DNA from 2 places in the Pontibacillus sp. ABV4_188 genome. Region 1 is predicted to be linked to the other one. Evidence: riboswitches for the same ligand, from Rfam matches in the RefSeq annotation. Region 1 holds a riboswitch; the other holds the start of a gene.
What was found. A riboswitch is a leader RNA that binds a small molecule or an ion and turns the genes downstream of it on or off. The one in region 1 is predicted to bind lysine.

Region 1 (7,998 bases):
GAAGTCGTTGTTGTAGATGCGCAGAATGACGCAGCCAAACAAGTGAATGACGTTGAGGATTTAATTCAGCAGGGTGTTGATATTCTTTTAATCAACCCAACAGACTCAGCAGCGATCTCAACAGCGGTTCAATCTGCTAACAGTCTTGGCATTCCAGTCATCACGCTAGACCGCTCCGCTGAAAAAGGAGAAGTGGCGACCTTAGTCAGTTCTGATAATGAAAAAGGTGGCGAAATCGCTGGAAAGTACATCGTGGAACAAGTTGGTGAAGGGGCAAAAGTCGCTGAACTAGAAGGCGTACCAGGCGCATCCGCCACCCGCGAACGCGGAGCAGGCTTCCACAACATCGCTGATGAACAGCTAGACGTCGTGGCCAAACAAACAGCAAACTTTGACCGTACAGAAGGATTAACGACGATGGAGAATATGCTTCAGGGAAACCCTGACATTGAAGCCGTGTTTGCCCACAATGACGAAATGGCCCTCGGCGCGTATCAAGCGATACAGAGCTCAGGCCGCGACATTCTCGTTGTAGGATTTGACGGCAACGACGACGCCATGAGCAGTATCAAAAGCGGAAACCTCTCCGCAACCGTTGCCCAGCAGCCGATTGAGATTGGGAAACTAGCTGTACAAGCGGGGGATGATGTTCTTCAAGGGAACGACGTAGAAGACACAATTCCAGTACCGCTTAAGCTTGTGACTGAGGAGAATGTAGAAGAATAAGGTTTTGAAGAACCCGGGTGTCAGCCACCCGGGTTTATTGTTAGCTTCTCAACTGATTTTTAAAGAACAAGACGGTTTCTAGTTCATCCTCACTATCTTCAAACAGGTCAAGCTCCTTACCAACCCCAACTGCAAATTCTATATACGCATTTCCTTCTGATGTAATCAGATTCTCACACACCGTCACATCAGCCTTACTTTTATAAGCTGGGTTAAAGCACGAAGGGAACTCTTCTATTTCAATCGAAGTAGAATATTCCCGCTCTCGTAATACAGAGCTTGCCCCTAAGAGTGTAGACGCCCCGCAAATCGCGGCGATCCACTTATTCTTTTCATCAAAGTCCCGAATAAGGGTAGTGATTTTAGATTCTTCTAAGAGTGGCTCAGGATCTCCCCCTGGAAGGATTAATAGATCGTACCCCTCGGCCGCGCATTCGTCGATCGTTTTCGTGGCCTTCACTGTAAATTGACCGCTGTGCGTCACTTCTGTCTGAAGAGCCGTCGTCTCAATCTCACAACCTGTCACGCTTAAGATGTAGGATAAGGGACCAACCTCCCAATCCACATAGCCTTCATATAATAAGAATAATGCTTTCAATGAATCCACCCTTTCTCCTGGATCGTTTGTGCAATATATTGAAAATTCTAACACAAATATTTGGTGGTTGTTGAAACTTTTAGAAATATAAGGAAAAGGGGATCTCTTCTGCTGGAAACGAAAGCGGAGATAAGGTTTCACAATAAATGCAGAAATTCTAAAACAATCATGACTACACTGAGCAAAAATCATCAAAGTAAAAAAGAAAAGGCACGCTCAGCAATCGATAGCTTCCTCGAAACATAAGTAATGGATGTCTAGCCCTTATCCTCTTTGCTTCCTCTATCACAGGAGTCGTATTATGGATTGATTGACAAGCGCATCTTAATTTAACAGGTTCGGTTTTGGAGTACAAAAAGCGAAGCCGCAGTCGTTTTCACACCTAAACTAACAGGACAATCACAACCAAATTCACACCCGAAAACACACAGATATTTGATATCTGTGTGTTTTTATTTAGGGGTGCATTATAATGATTTCAATAGAGGGAACTGGAATTTTATGTTAAAATGAATGTAGGCTTTGTGAAGAAGTGTACTTAAACTAACAGGGCAGTTTAGTGAAAGAAGAACTGTACTTTTAATTAAAGTGCATTATGATAATAGAATTTTTAAAACGAAGGGATTTAAATAAGGGAGGTTTTTTTAATGAATAAGAGAATTATGGGATTAGCTACTGCACTAACGCTACTATTTTTATGTGCTTGTTCACAAACGAATGAGGGAGAAGCAGTAGCGGGTGGAAAAGAAGAGGGGAAAGATAGTCTTGTTTTATCATTTGAAAACCCTCAAACAAATCAAGAGTTTAAAATTGTGAGAGCCGATAAGCTTTTTGAAGGTTTAAGAGAAAAAATAGAAAAGAACACCGAACGTTCAGAGTTGGATGTGTACAAAGAAGTGGTCATTGATCCCGTATACCAAGATTGTTTTGCGAACGCAGAATATCCGTATATGGCGGATTCTATCCTTCATTCGACACCAAGTGTTTACACGCCTCTGCCTACACTAAGTGAAGAAATTGAGGAAAAACAAGTTGAGGAAACCATAAAGCAAGCGTTAATCAAATCATCTAATCTTCTTCCATCTGATAAGGAAACAACAGTGTGTGTATTTCCGACTACCAAACCTGTACCTATGTTTACAGTTGGAGCTGGGAAAATCATTGTTTTATATAACAAGTATTATGATGATAGTTCTATTAAAGCGGGAATAGCTCATGAGTATCATCATAGTGTTTGGACTGAAAAATACCTAACCGACAATGCGAGTACCACAGTTTTAGATAATTTAATTTTTGAAGGGAAAGCTGTTATGTTCGAGAAAATAGCTTATCCTGATATCACATTTACACCAATTGATGAGAGATATCATCAAGAACATTGGGAGAGTATTGAAAATGATTTTCACAAAGCAGATTTCAATAGATCGATGGAAATAATTTCTGGAGGGAAAGGATTACCTGACCTTTACGGATATAGCGAAGGGTATAAGATGGTCCAATCATACCTCAAATTACACCCAGAGCTTACACCAGAAGAGTGGACACCTATTAAAGCCCTAGAGATTTTCAATGATGGCAACTATATAGATAATTACCAATAACAAGCTGAGAGTTACTTAAGTAATACGGAATAGGAGTCCAAAACATTATGTTGTGCTACAAAATGAACTACTTTTTGATGTGAATTTAGCTGGAAAAGGCGTAGTCATTTAAAGGTTTGGAAATTTAGTGGGGCAATACCGATGAAAGTAATTCCTTATTCAACAAACGGGTGCGATTGTTGAATAAGCGCAGTCGCTTCTTTCATTAACGCGGCAGGATTGCTGAATATGGATTTAGGGGGGATAAAGAAAAGTATTACTCCTCGTTACACTTTTCTTTTGTTGCTTACTATTTCTTTAATAGGATGCTTAAATAGGGACACAGTGACAGGTACCTTGTTACTGTGTTTGCATGTTGACAATGGAGGGAGATAGAATGATGCGTTTTGTTTTTATCCTGTTGTTCGTGATCGCTATTATAACAGGATGTAAGGATCAGGAAGAACGAGAAGTTCGTTCACCCACCACACCAAAACCCCAGGAAGAAATAGACCAATTGGAAAACTCAGAACATTATACTCTCCAACACGCTAAGCCCACCGAGATAATCGTTAAAGGTCAAGAGTTTCAGATCATTCCATTTTTTGACCCTATTCTTAACTATATTCAGTTCATTGAAGAGAATCCTTTAGAGAGTAAAACAGAAGCCTACGCATCAACGGTTGTCGAGCCATTCCGTAAAGAGGCATTCGGTGAAAGTGGCGGAGATGTTATGAAACCGCCCAAGAATATAGATAAACTTAAGGAATCTGTTCAAATGTTAGATTCTAAATATGAAGATCTAGTAGGTTTAATTGAAGAATCATTAGAGAAGTCTGTTGACCTCCTCGAGGTGGACAGCTCTACGAAGGTCTATTTGTTTCCATTCAATCCAGATCAACTTAGTTTAATCAAAGATGTGAACGGGGTAACAGGGAGTGCGATTAAGGAGTTAATCGTCCTTGAAATAGCTCCTGAACAATACACCCATGAGGCACTTACATACACCATGGCTCATGAATATCATCATGTTGGCTATTTTCATTTGAATAAAGATGAACAAAAGGATTTGATTAATGAAGCGCTGATTGAGGGTAAAGCAGATTCCTTTGCGAGCATGATCTATCCTGATTATGAAAATCCATGGACTGGAGAGATATCGGAGAATGAAGAGAAGAACATAATGAAGTGGATAAATGAGAAACGATACACCTATGAAAGAGAGGATGTATTACAATTTTCCAGCGGTAACGATGTTATTCCGAGGTGGTCTGATTACAAAATTGGCTTCGTAATTATGCAGGAATTCATACAAAAACATCCTGTCGTTTCTGTTGAAGAATGGACCAAAATGGCACCTGATGAAATATTAGAGAGAAGCGGTTATGGTTGGCGTTAGTAGTCTCTTATTATTAATGGGTTATGTGTTAAAAATCAAGCCCCTCATGCTTTACTACTATGAAGAAACATCAGCAAGTTTGACAGCAGGTGGCTCCATTCTGCCCATAGTGATTGGCGCGATTTGTTGCTATTTATTGGATCGAATCTATTATCGACAGAAAGTCATGTGAAGATCGAAAATACATATAATATCTGTGGACTCTACCATAGCGTATTCACTTAGATAGTGGATACGCTTTTTAATATGGCATGCTTCCGTTCCCTCTACATATGGCAAAGGTGGTTCGGGAAATTGCGATACTCCTGCGGCAGGAGGAGACTTGTAATAGAAAGCGGAAGTTCGACTAAGATCGTCACATCGTGTGACAACGTCGAACGACCCCACGTCGTGTGGGGTCGCGGAAAGCGAGTGATTTCCCCAACCACCTTCCTCTCATTCTAAGCTAACGGAAGCATATTACCGTTTTTGCCTCATCTTACTGATTGATCAGGAATAAATCCACCCTATTCAGGGAAAACAGAAACCAAGATCATTCGATTAAAGGAGAGGGACCATGGAGGAAAAGAAGACCTATCAACAACGCTTAAAAAACTTAAATCCAGCCCGTGCCATAGAACGAGGACGAGATTATTTCTCTGAAAAAGAATTCGGTGAAAAAGTACGCGCCTATAGCGGCCGTCTAGGAAAGAAAGGCGTATACTATAGCTTGCTCCTTTTCTACGCATTCAAAAATCCTGATACACCAAAGAAAGCAAAGCTAACGATTGCCGGTGCGCTTGGATACCTAATCCTGCCAGTAGATGCCATCCCCGATATGATCCCGGCCGTTGGGTTTGCTGATGACAGTGCCGTGATTATTTACGCCGTCTACCAGGTGTTGTCTCATATCAATGACGACGTGCGAAGTCAGGCAAAGGAGCGCGTGAAGAAGTTGTTCGGGGATTCGATTGATGTGGATGAGCTCGAGGATCCTAAGGATTCAGACCGCACGGCTGAAGGGTAATCAACAAGACTTTTCTGAGTACGGTTACTTAGGAAAGTCTTTTTCTGTATGATGGAAGTAGATTGAAATTCGGGAAGGGCGTGGGAATGATGTTTGAATGGGTATACGTTCCGGACTGGTATGTGTGGATGACGGCGGTTGTGGTTATTTTGTTTATAGCTGCGACCGAGTATTTCTTAAGGTAGGGGATCTTTTTTAAGTGGCGCGTTATTGACATTTGTTAAAACATAATGGTATAGTTTCTAACCATAATATAATAATAACTCTCTCTGACAATAGAGGCGCGAGTATGATGAGTAGCTTTCCGGAGGACAATGGGTCCAGAGAAGGGGAGGGAAAGGCAGATCGCCGAGATAAAGAGTAGCCATTCTATTCTTTGTTGGGTTGGTATTGAATAAATGCCAGACTGTCGCAATGCTAAGATTGTGGAGCACTATTGAAGAGATGTTGTACATATCTTCAAGGTCTATTTCTAGAAGAACCGTATGAACATCGCTTCATACGGTTTTTTGTGTTGCAGAGGAGACAAAAGGAGATTTATAGATGCAAACAGTAGAAGCAAACGTACAAACAGATTTGGAAATCGGCGGGGTAAGTACGGAGAAGCTTGTTGAAGAATATGGAACGCCGCTTATGGTGTATGACGAAGGGATGATCCGTCGGCATGCCCGCGCATTTCGCGGCGCGTTCAAGTCGAGTGGTCTTGATTTCCAAGTCGCTTATGCGAGTAAAGCATTCTTGTGTAAAGAGATGGCGCGCTTGGCTAAACAGGAGAAGTTATCCCTTGATGTCGTCTCAGGTGGAGAATTATACACAGCACTCCAAGCAGGATTCCCGGCAGATCGTATTCATTTCCATGGCAATAATAAATCAGAAGAGGAATTAGCGATGGCCCTTGATGCACAGATTGGCTGTTTTGTCGTTGATAATTTCCTTGAGATTGAAATGCTACATGACTTAGCCAATCAGCGTAATCAAGAAGTGAACATTTTGCTACGAGTGACACCAGGGGTGGAAGCTCATACACATGAATACATTATGACCGGCCAGGAAGATTCAAAGTTTGGATTTGGATTATCAAACGGGCAAGCGGAAACAGCGGTCCAAATTGCGACTCGTAAACCACAATATAAACTGTTAGGCATCCATTCTCATATCGGTTCGCAAATGTTTGAAACAGATGGATTTGACCAGGCTATTCAGATCTTAACTGGATTTGTGTATCAGATGAATAAGAAATACAGTCTTGAGTTACCGGTTCTGAACGTCGGTGGTGGATTTGGCGTTCGATACACAGAAGACGATCAGCCACTGGCTATCTCTGAATACGTTCAAGCCATTTCAGAAAGTGTAAAGAAGCACTATACCGATCATGAGCTGCCCTTCCCGGAAGTGTGGATCGAACCAGGTAGAAGCATGGTAGCAGAAGCGGGAACGACCTTATATAAAGTCGGCTCTAAAAAGATCATTCCAGATCTCCGTACGTATATCACGGTCGATGGAGGAATGACGGACAATATCCGTCCGGCCCTTTATCAGGCGAGGTACCAGGCGATGCTAGCCAACCGTCCGGATGAAGACGCAACGGAACTTGTGAGTGTAGCCGGGAAGTGCTGTGAATCAGGTGATATGCTGATCTGGGATCTGATGTTACCCCCTACGAATTACGGAGATATCTTGGCTGTCTTTAGTACAGGTGCTTATGGGTATTCGATGGCAAGTAACTATAACCGCATTCCACGTCCGGCTGTCGTGTTTGCGCAAGACGGGGAATCGCGTGTTGTGATTGAACGAGAGACGTATGAGGATTTGGTGAGGAAGGATCAGTAGATGTAAGGCCCTATGTATTCTCAAGTAAAGTTCGTTATGGTACGCTGTGTTTACCAACTTTTGGATGTTTTGTGATCCAAGCTGGGTATTGAATTAAACAGAGAATACATAACAGTTTACGAAAGAGCGCTCCTTTAAGGTTTCTTCATTGTTAAAGAATTCGGCTGTTGAAGAATCTAAGGAGAGTAGGGGGGACAACATATGTTACGAAAAGTGAATATCGTTTTGCCAGCTTTGGTGCTTGGTCTATGCTTGTATGATCTTTTTATTAATTCTGTAGAATGGCCGATTGAAATTATGTTTTTCTTAATCGCAATGATGAATCTATTTCTTGGTCTTGAAGAAGTAAAGGACAAGAAGAAACTACGCGGAAGTGTATATTTATTTACCTCCTTTGTTCTTGTTACGGGGATGATGATCGGATTAGTGGGATAAGGGGACAGGTTCCTTGTCCCACCCTCTATGACGTTTTTACATGATAATATTTGAAAAGGTCATAGATCCTCCGCATATCAATCTTGGGAAGCACCAGAACCGCCCCAGCGCTTGCTAATCTTTTCGATTAATACGATAAAAAAACGGACTTCCTATGTAATAAGGAGTCCGTTTTTTATTTAAGAATCAAGCTGTTTTCTTAGTAGGATCTTGTTTATCCTCCGACTTATCCACAACCGCAGCTCCAACGATATCGCCAAATACGTTCGAAGCTGTACCGGCCATACCAATCAGAACGTCAACACCTGCAATCAGTGCAACAATCTCAAGAGGTAAGTTGAACATCGTTAAGACAGCAGAGAGTGTCACAAGTCCGGCTGCTGGAACACCAGCTGTCCCGACAGATAGAAGCGTACCGATTACA
Region 2 (7,998 bases), 1.9 Mb from region 1:
ATATGATTCAAGCCTTCAGAAGAAGCGTTGCTGTGTATCCAAATGGCTTGAGTGTTTGTTTAAGTGATGGACGAAAAGGTATTGTGGCCAGACAAAATTCTAATATTAGTGACCGTCCACACGTAAGGATTTTAGAAGAAAATGGACAGTCCGTATATCCCTATTATGAATTAGATCTAAGTAAAGCCTTGAATATTGTCATTACAGAATGCGATACCACGTTGGTTGGAAAAACGTAATAAAACAGTCAAACCCTGTCCTCACCTTGCATAAGATTGAGGAGAGGGGGTTTTATTATGGGGAGAAATAGAAGAAAAGGTTCAATGGCACCACCTCCAGCCAGACAGATATTTATTATAACGTTCATGTTTTTTCTCATAAGCACTTTTGTAAGCTTATGGATTATAAATAAAGGGATCGAGCCGAAGATTATGGAGATTGCAGAGGCGAGAACCGAACAATTTGCAAAAGAAGCTATTGCAGAAACGGTCAGTAAGAAAATGGCAGAAGACTTAAATGTGAATGATTTAGTCCAGTATACTTATGATGATCAAGGAAATGTAGTGTCCGCTGGCTTCAACTCAGCGGCGATTAATAAAGTAACGAGGGATACGTTATTTCGCGTTAATCAATATTTAACAAGATTAGGGGAAGGTGAAGATCCTGACCCTGGTATATCCTATGATGTGGATATTGACCAACCTGAGGAGACGAATACAGAGATTGTACAAGATAAACGTACCATTGCTAGAATTCCTTTAGGGCAAGCGACTGGGAATACGTTATTATCAAACCTAGGACCAGAGATTCCTGTCCATTTTACTTACATTGGAAATGTGAAAGCGGATGCTATTAAAGAAGAGAAAGAGTATGGTATTAATATGCTTGTTGTTGATATTGATTTAAGAGTTGAAGTCAATTTACAAGTACTCCTGCCGTTTTCTACAAAGCTGATCACAGTCAATACCGAAGTTCCTATTGCACATAACGTCATTATTGGGAAAGTACCTGATTTCTATAATGGTGGTGGCGGTGGAATGAATCCATCTATTGAAGTTCCAACGAACCCCTTGCCAGGACCATAAAAACTTGTTAAGATAATATTTGTCTTACACAAAAATTGAATTTCATCTACCCTTATCATATCGATGAGGTAGAGGTGCATTTAGCATTAGTACCCAGTTTGAGGATGACAACAATGAGAACTGGAGAAAGGGCTGCTTGCCGAAGTGTAACGAAGGGTCCCCTTCCTTACGCTGGTGCATTCCCAAATAGAGAATGTACTGTCATGCAAACCGAACGTTGGATTGCATGATGCGCTACTGATCGAGATGGAGGATAACAATATTATTTGCGATAAAACAGCAAGTAATGATAGGTTATTTTCTCTATCATTATTTGCTGTTTTTTTATTTCCTCTTACTCTTCTGCATTTTAAAGCCAGATTACCACACCAATCTGCGCTCGACAGTACTTGCATCGTCATGTCCATCGTTCCTTTCCTTCAATAACATCAAGGCTGAAACACGAAGGAGATCATTACAAAAAATGGAGGGAACGAAAAGATGGAAGGAACGATTTACTCACTTATTCCACCACTTGTTATGCTTGTCTTAGTCTTAGTTACAAGACGAGTGCTTATCTCATTGGGAGTAGGAATTTTACTTGGTGCTTTCATGCTCCATGGTTTTTCTATACCTGCGACATTATCTGAAGTATGGACACAATTCTATACGATTTTCTATGTAGATGGCGCGCTTAATTTAGGCAATTTATTCTTACTCAGCTTTTTAATCTTATTAGGGATTACAACAGCCTTTATGACTGCTTCCGGTGGAAGTCGTGCATTTGGAGAGTGGGCGATCCAACGTGTTAAAACACGTAAGGGTGCTCAAACTATGCCAGCTGTATTAGGTATTATTATTTTCATTGACGATTACTTTAATAGTCTGGCAATAGGGCAGGTTGCTCGCCCATTAACAGATCGTTATAAAGTCTCTAGAGCAAAGTTAGCGTATCTTATTGACTCTACGTCAGCGCCAATTACGGTAATTTCACCGATATCAAGCTGGGGTGCATATATTATTGGTACTATAGGGACCATTATTGCAACAAATGAATTAACTCAGTTTAGTGGCTTAGAAGCGTTTGTTAAGATGATTCCAATGAACTTATATGTATTCGCAGCTATACTCCTTGTGTTCTTAACCATTTATCGTAAATTCGATATTGGAGCCATGAAGAGGCATGAGCAAAAAGCTGAAGTTGAAGGGGAACTTGTTGACCAGACGAAAGACGTGCCGGGTGACTTGAACAATGAATTTAAAGATGTCCACAATGGGCGTGTCTATCACTTGATTGTTCCTATCGTTGTATTAATTGCGGCTACTGTCATTGCCATGGTAATAACGGGCATCCAAGGGACAGAAGGAAACGTAACTATTCTTGAGATTTTCAAGAATACAAATGTAAATCGCTCATTATTTGCTGGTGGCTTATTTGCCGCACTAAGTGGATTTGTTCTGTATGTAACTCAACCTGGTGAAAAGTCACCTCTTAGCAAAGTAAGCCTTGAAGGATCTAAAGCAATGATGCCAGCTATTTATATTTTAGTCTTTGCATGGATGATTGGGGCCATTATTGGTGAGCTTGAGACAGGTGAATTCTTAGCAGCTCAATTTGAATCTCTGAACATTGCCCCGTCTTATTTACCATTACTCGTCTTCTTAGTATCTGGAGGAATGGCGTTCTCCACAGGAACGTCATGGGGAACATTTGGAATTATGCTCCCCATTGCAGGGAATATCGCAGCAAACACAGACGTAAGCATGTTCTTACCTGCTTTAGCAGCTGTATTAGCAGGAAGTGTGTTTGGAGATCACTGTTCTCCGATTTCAGACACATCAATTCTATCTTCTACAGGAGCAGGATCCAATCACATTGACCACGTCATGACGCAATTGCCTTATGCTTTAATTAGTGCCGCGGCCACTTCTGTTGGTTATGTGGTTTATGGCATGACGTCTAGTGCATTGCTTTCTCTTGTTATTACGCTCTTACTTGTAATAATTGTGGTGTTTGCGATTAATCCAAAAAGCAATGATTCAGAAGTAAACGAATCCAAAACTGCATAGTTGTGTAAATCCCGTTATGTAACGTACATAACGGGATTTTTTTATTGTTGAGCTAAGACCTGCGTTAGATCCATATAAGGGAAGCAATGTTGAAGATCCGAAGTTTAGAGAATGTTTTCGTTTGCTATAGTTGAGTGTAAGGTGGGCCTGGAAACCACTCGCTTTCCTGTGGGGAGCTGGTGAGCCTCCTCACCCGGCAAAGCCGGGCTCCGGGGTCTCACCTAGGCTCTTCTGCCCACGGGAGTCTCGCAGTTACCAGGCCCACCTTTTCCATATAAGGATGAACGAAAACATGCCATATTAGGGTGACACCAGACCACCTGCTGATAACTGCGGGGCCGTTCACATCTTTAAAGCCAGGGCTTGCTCGGGGACTGCGAGACTCCCGCGGGGAAAGGAGCCTAGGGAAGACCCCGCAGAGAGCGAAGCGAATGAGGAGGCTTCCCAGCTCCCAGCAGGAAAGCGAGTTGTCCCCGAGCAAGACCAAGCACTCATCAAACGTAACGGCCCCTTCCAGCCAAAATATGTAAGCTACGGGTCTGCAATATAAGGGGGGCATATGGAAAATCCACTATGGGGAACGGGTTTGGTTAGAAAAATAGGCGTAGGATAAAAAACCTAATTGTAAATATCTGAAAATTTTAAATATTACTTTACAAGCCGAGTTGGACTGGTTAGAATAAAGACATCTTATAGTTAGAAAAGTCTGAAAAAGAAAAAGAACCACACATTCTCCTGGGATATTAAGCATATGCTTGTAACGCAGGATAAGACTGGTGAAGGGGAGGGCTATTCATGGAAAAACGTTCTCAATGGGGAACACGGGTTGGCTTTTTGCTTGCAGCAATGGGTTCAGCTATTGGATTAGGGAATATTTGGCGGTTCCCGGCGACGGCTTACGAAAACGGCGGAGGTGCTTTTTTCTTACCATATTTATTCGCACTTCTAACTGCCGGAATTCCACTTTTAATTATGGAGTACACCATCGGTCATAAATATCGCGGATCTGCACCTAAGTCACTTGGGAGAATGCGAAAAGGCTTTGAATGGATTGGCTGGTGGCAAGTTGCGATCTCATTTATTATTTCTACTTATTATGCGGTTATTATTGCCTGGGCGATTCTTTACGCAGGTTATGCATTAAATGGAGCTTGGGGAAGTGATACAGGTACATTCTTGATGGAAGATTTCCTGAATATCACAGAACCTGGAGTTGTTGGTGGAATGAATATGAAGATTCTTATTCCGCTAGCGATTGTTTGGATCATTACCTTAACAGTTCTTGGAATTGGTATTAAGAAAGGGATCGAAGTAGCGAATAAAATCTTTATCCCAACGCTTGTGGTATTATTCTTAATTATAGTTGTGCGTGCTTTGACGCTTGATGGGGCAGTTGATGGTCTTCAAGCATTCTTCCAGCCAAATTGGAATGCAATAGGAGACCCTGGAGTTTGGGTTGCTGCTTATGGTCAGATCTTCTTCAGTTTATCCATCGCTTTTGCGATTATGATTACGTACTCTTCATATTTACCGAAGAAATCTGATATCACAAACAATGCCTTTATCACAGGTTTTGCGAATTCATCATTTGAATTATTAGCTGGTATTGGTGTTTTTGCTGCACTTGGTTTTATGGCACTGCAAACAGGTCAAGATGTCACGGAAGTGGTGACAGGAGGAATTGGTTTAGCATTTGTTGTATTCCCACAAATTATTAATGAAATGCCTGTATTGTCTGGGTTCTTTGGTTTCTTATTCTTTGCTTCGCTTGTATTAGCGGGTCTGTCTTCGTTAATCTCTATTACCGAAACATATGTAGCGGGTGTTGCAGAGAAGTTTAACCTATCACGCGTAACCGCGGTTGCGATTGGCGGGGGACTCTCCGCAATTATATCCCTTCTTTACGCAACAAATGGAGGTTTATTCTTCTTAGACACCGTTGACCACTTTATAAACAGTTATGGAGTAGCGCTTGCTGGTTTGTTTGAGGTTGTAGCTGTTGCTTGGTTTGCGAGAGAACTAAAAAACCTCCAGGCTCATGCCAACAGTCTATCTGACATTATGTTAGGTGCCTGGTGGAGGATTAGTTTGGGTGTAATAACTCCAGTTGTCCTGGGGTATATGTTGTTACAAAACCTACGTGTCGAACTTATGGAGAACTATGAAGGGTACCCGATTGAATTCTTATTCTACTTCGGCTGGGTTGTTGCCATTGGAGCTATGTTCGTCGGAGCATTAATGACGGTACGCAAGTGGCCAAATAATGAATTGGCAATGCCGAAAGAGTCAGAAGAGAAGGAGGTTGGCTAAACATGAGTTGGATTGTAATGTTTGTCATCGGAGCTACTGTTATCTGGGGTGGTTTAATAGCTAGCATTGTGCGGGCTGTTAAAGCATCTAAATCATAAGTTTATCAAAAATCCCTCTACGCAATAGCGTGAGAGGGATTTTTTATTTTTTCATTTGACGTGTTTGGCGTTCCCAAAGTTTTAAATGAGGGTAAGGATCAAAGGACCACTCTGAGTGACCGTTATCTTTATACATTCCGTAATGCAGGTGAGGAGGGAATTTTCCTGATGTTCCAGGCGGGCCATAACCAGAGGCACCAACATATCCGATAACATCTCCCGGTTTAACTACTTGTCCTACATTAACATTTTTCTCAAAGCCGTTTAAATGAGCAAAATAATGGTAAATATTATGGATGTCTCTTACACCAATTCTCCATCCACCGTACTTGTTCCATCCTTTCATCTCAATTACCCCGTAGGATGTAGCGCGGACGGGAACACCGTAATTAGCAAAGATATCGGTTCCTTCATGGATTCGTCTTCCACCAAACCCTCGAGGATCTCCCCAAGTATTTTTGTAGCTATAGTTATGATGAAGAGGGACAGGGAATATATGTTGATCTAAATCAATTGTCTTCTCTGATTTAAAGACTTCAGCAGTATTAACAATCGTTTGAACGGATAAATCTCTTTCATAATAATTCCACAGAGCGATTTTAATATCTTGTTTAGATGTACCAAACTCACTCATCCATTTGGAAAAGGAAACAAGAATATCGGCATCATTTGTGCGATCAGCGAGATTGTCTCCATCTCCGTCTTGGCCCATTCCTTCAAAGAATGCAATTTCTGAAACAGGAAGAACATCTTTTTGACTTGGATTTGTGGCGCCGTTCCACATCTCTTTAGGAATGGTAATTGAAATGATTCCTTCAGATGCAGGCTCTTTTTGTATATTGCGCTCATATTGATCAACAGCTGCAAGGTAGTACCACGGAATTTGAGTGAGGGATTCCATAGTTCTGTAAAGGTTCATACGTTGTGCTGTGACATCTTTATTATCTTCTGCCCATGTATGTTGTGGAAGGAGGGCTAAAAGCAAGATGAATGCTACTATACGTGTCATATCATTTCACCTCCGAGTGATGGATTATAACAATAGTGTGCGAAAGCCTTGGGTGAAACATAAGTGGTAAATGTTAAGAATAAGTGAATGACTTAAAAGTCCATGAGAAAGGGACTGTCTTTTAAAACAGTCCCTTCTTTACTGATTAACTCTACGGGCTAACCATTGTTTTTACTGATGATTAAGCAAAAAGTTACTGGTTCATCCCTTGATCTTGAACGTCCCGTTTGTCTCTTTTAGACTTTGTTTCATCATTGTACATAGCTTCTCCTTGTGGAGATTTACGCATTTCTTTAATTGTTGATTCAAGCATGTTACGGTAGTTCTTATCGCTTGTCTTCATATTGCTTAAAGAAGCCAAGTCTTTATACATGTCTTTCTGGTCTGTTACATATACCTCAAAGTAACGAGGAACGGTCGAGATTGCTGTTTTCTTGGCGATATCAGCAGCACGATCTCGATCGACGTCGTCTTCTTTCGTATAAGCAACGAGAACCTCTGAATCCGTTACAAGCGTAGCCGCATCTTTAAATGCATTAGCTTGGAGCATGTAACGAGTGATTAAATCACTAACAGCTTCTCGGTCCATGATTCCGTAACGGACCTCATCAAGCTTGTCGACTTCACCGCGCGAGTAGCGGTTGTATCCAAGACGTTGAGATGAATTGTTGTTGGTATTCATGTCTTCGACGTTTTGGTAATTATAGTTCTTGTTCTTATTGCGGTCGGCATTGTCGTAACTTACATTGGTACCGTACCCATCGTTATTCATATCCATTGCGCCCTGGTCCGTGTTTTCAGCACCGCACCCCGTAACAACTAAGGTTGTTGCAAGAGCAGATGCCGCAATCCATGATTTGTAGTTCAATGGAAACCCTCCTCTAGCATGATATTGTCTCTCCCTCATCTATAGCTTTAGTCAATATGGAAAGTTCATGCTAGAAAATATTGATCAAACAAGAAAAGTAAAAGTCAAAATATCCAAAATATGATACACTAAAAGCACTATTAAGAGGTGATCGACGTGGTAGAAATTCAAGGAAAGAATTATCAGGTTGTTCTAGACGAAAAAGACGGCTTCCAAGAAGAAGCAGTTAAGGAACGATTTAGCGACATTCTAAGTAAGTATGATTTTATCGTTGGAGATTGGGGATACGGACAGCTTCGTTTGAAAGGGTTTTATGACGATCAGAATCCTAAGTCTACATTCGATACAAAGATTAGCACGCTAGATGATTATATGTACGAATACTGTAACTTTGGTTGCGCTCATTTCGTATTGAAGAAAACAGACAAGTAACATTTAAAGAAGCAGGGCGAAACCAGATATGGTCTCGCCCTGCTCTTTTATTGTTCTTCAGATGGCTTTACTTCTTTAACTGGGTGATCGTGTGTTGGGTGAGAGGCAGGATCTAAGCGCTGTAAGTCTTTATGAAGTGATTTGTTC

Region 2: it holds a riboswitch for lysine, as region 1 does, so the genes downstream of both, ACYX4O_RS16590 (Na+/H+ antiporter NhaC family protein) here and lysA (diaminopimelate decarboxylase) in region 1, are expected to answer to the same signal.

The regions. Positions count from the first base shown of each region.
Region 1 covers NZ_CM149975.1:1,049,124-1,057,121, forward strand. Annotated here, with positions in the region: gene rbsB (ribose ABC transporter substrate-binding protein RbsB) at 1-726, shown strand, start outside; gene ACYX4O_RS05300 (DJ-1/PfpI family protein) at 767-1,333, opposite strand; gene ACYX4O_RS05305 (DUF2268 domain-containing putative Zn-dependent protease) at 1,972-2,925, shown strand; gene ACYX4O_RS05310 (DUF2268 domain-containing putative Zn-dependent protease) at 3,302-4,303, shown strand; gene ACYX4O_RS05315 (hypothetical protein) at 4,320-4,475, shown strand; gene ACYX4O_RS05320 (YkvA family protein) at 4,860-5,309, shown strand; lysine riboswitch at 5,578-5,753, shown strand; gene lysA (diaminopimelate decarboxylase) at 5,853-7,139, shown strand; gene ACYX4O_RS05330 (hypothetical protein) at 7,341-7,574, shown strand; gene ACYX4O_RS05335 (dicarboxylate/amino acid:cation symporter) at 7,761-7,998, opposite strand, start outside.
Region 2 covers NZ_CM149975.1:3,231,695-3,239,692, reverse strand. Annotated here, with positions in the region: gene ACYX4O_RS16600 (HD-GYP domain-containing protein) at 1-239, shown strand, start outside; gene yunB (sporulation protein YunB) at 297-1,085, shown strand; lysine riboswitch at 1,147-1,330, shown strand; gene ACYX4O_RS16590 (Na+/H+ antiporter NhaC family protein) at 1,566-3,134, shown strand; gene ACYX4O_RS16585 (sodium-dependent transporter) at 3,930-5,444, shown strand; gene ACYX4O_RS16580 (MetS family NSS transporter small subunit) at 5,447-5,542, shown strand; gene ACYX4O_RS16575 (M23 family metallopeptidase) at 5,586-6,551, opposite strand; gene ACYX4O_RS16570 (YhcN/YlaJ family sporulation lipoprotein) at 6,745-7,419, opposite strand; gene ACYX4O_RS16565 (YutD family protein) at 7,576-7,851, shown strand; gene ACYX4O_RS16560 (cytosolic protein) at 7,899-7,998, opposite strand, start outside.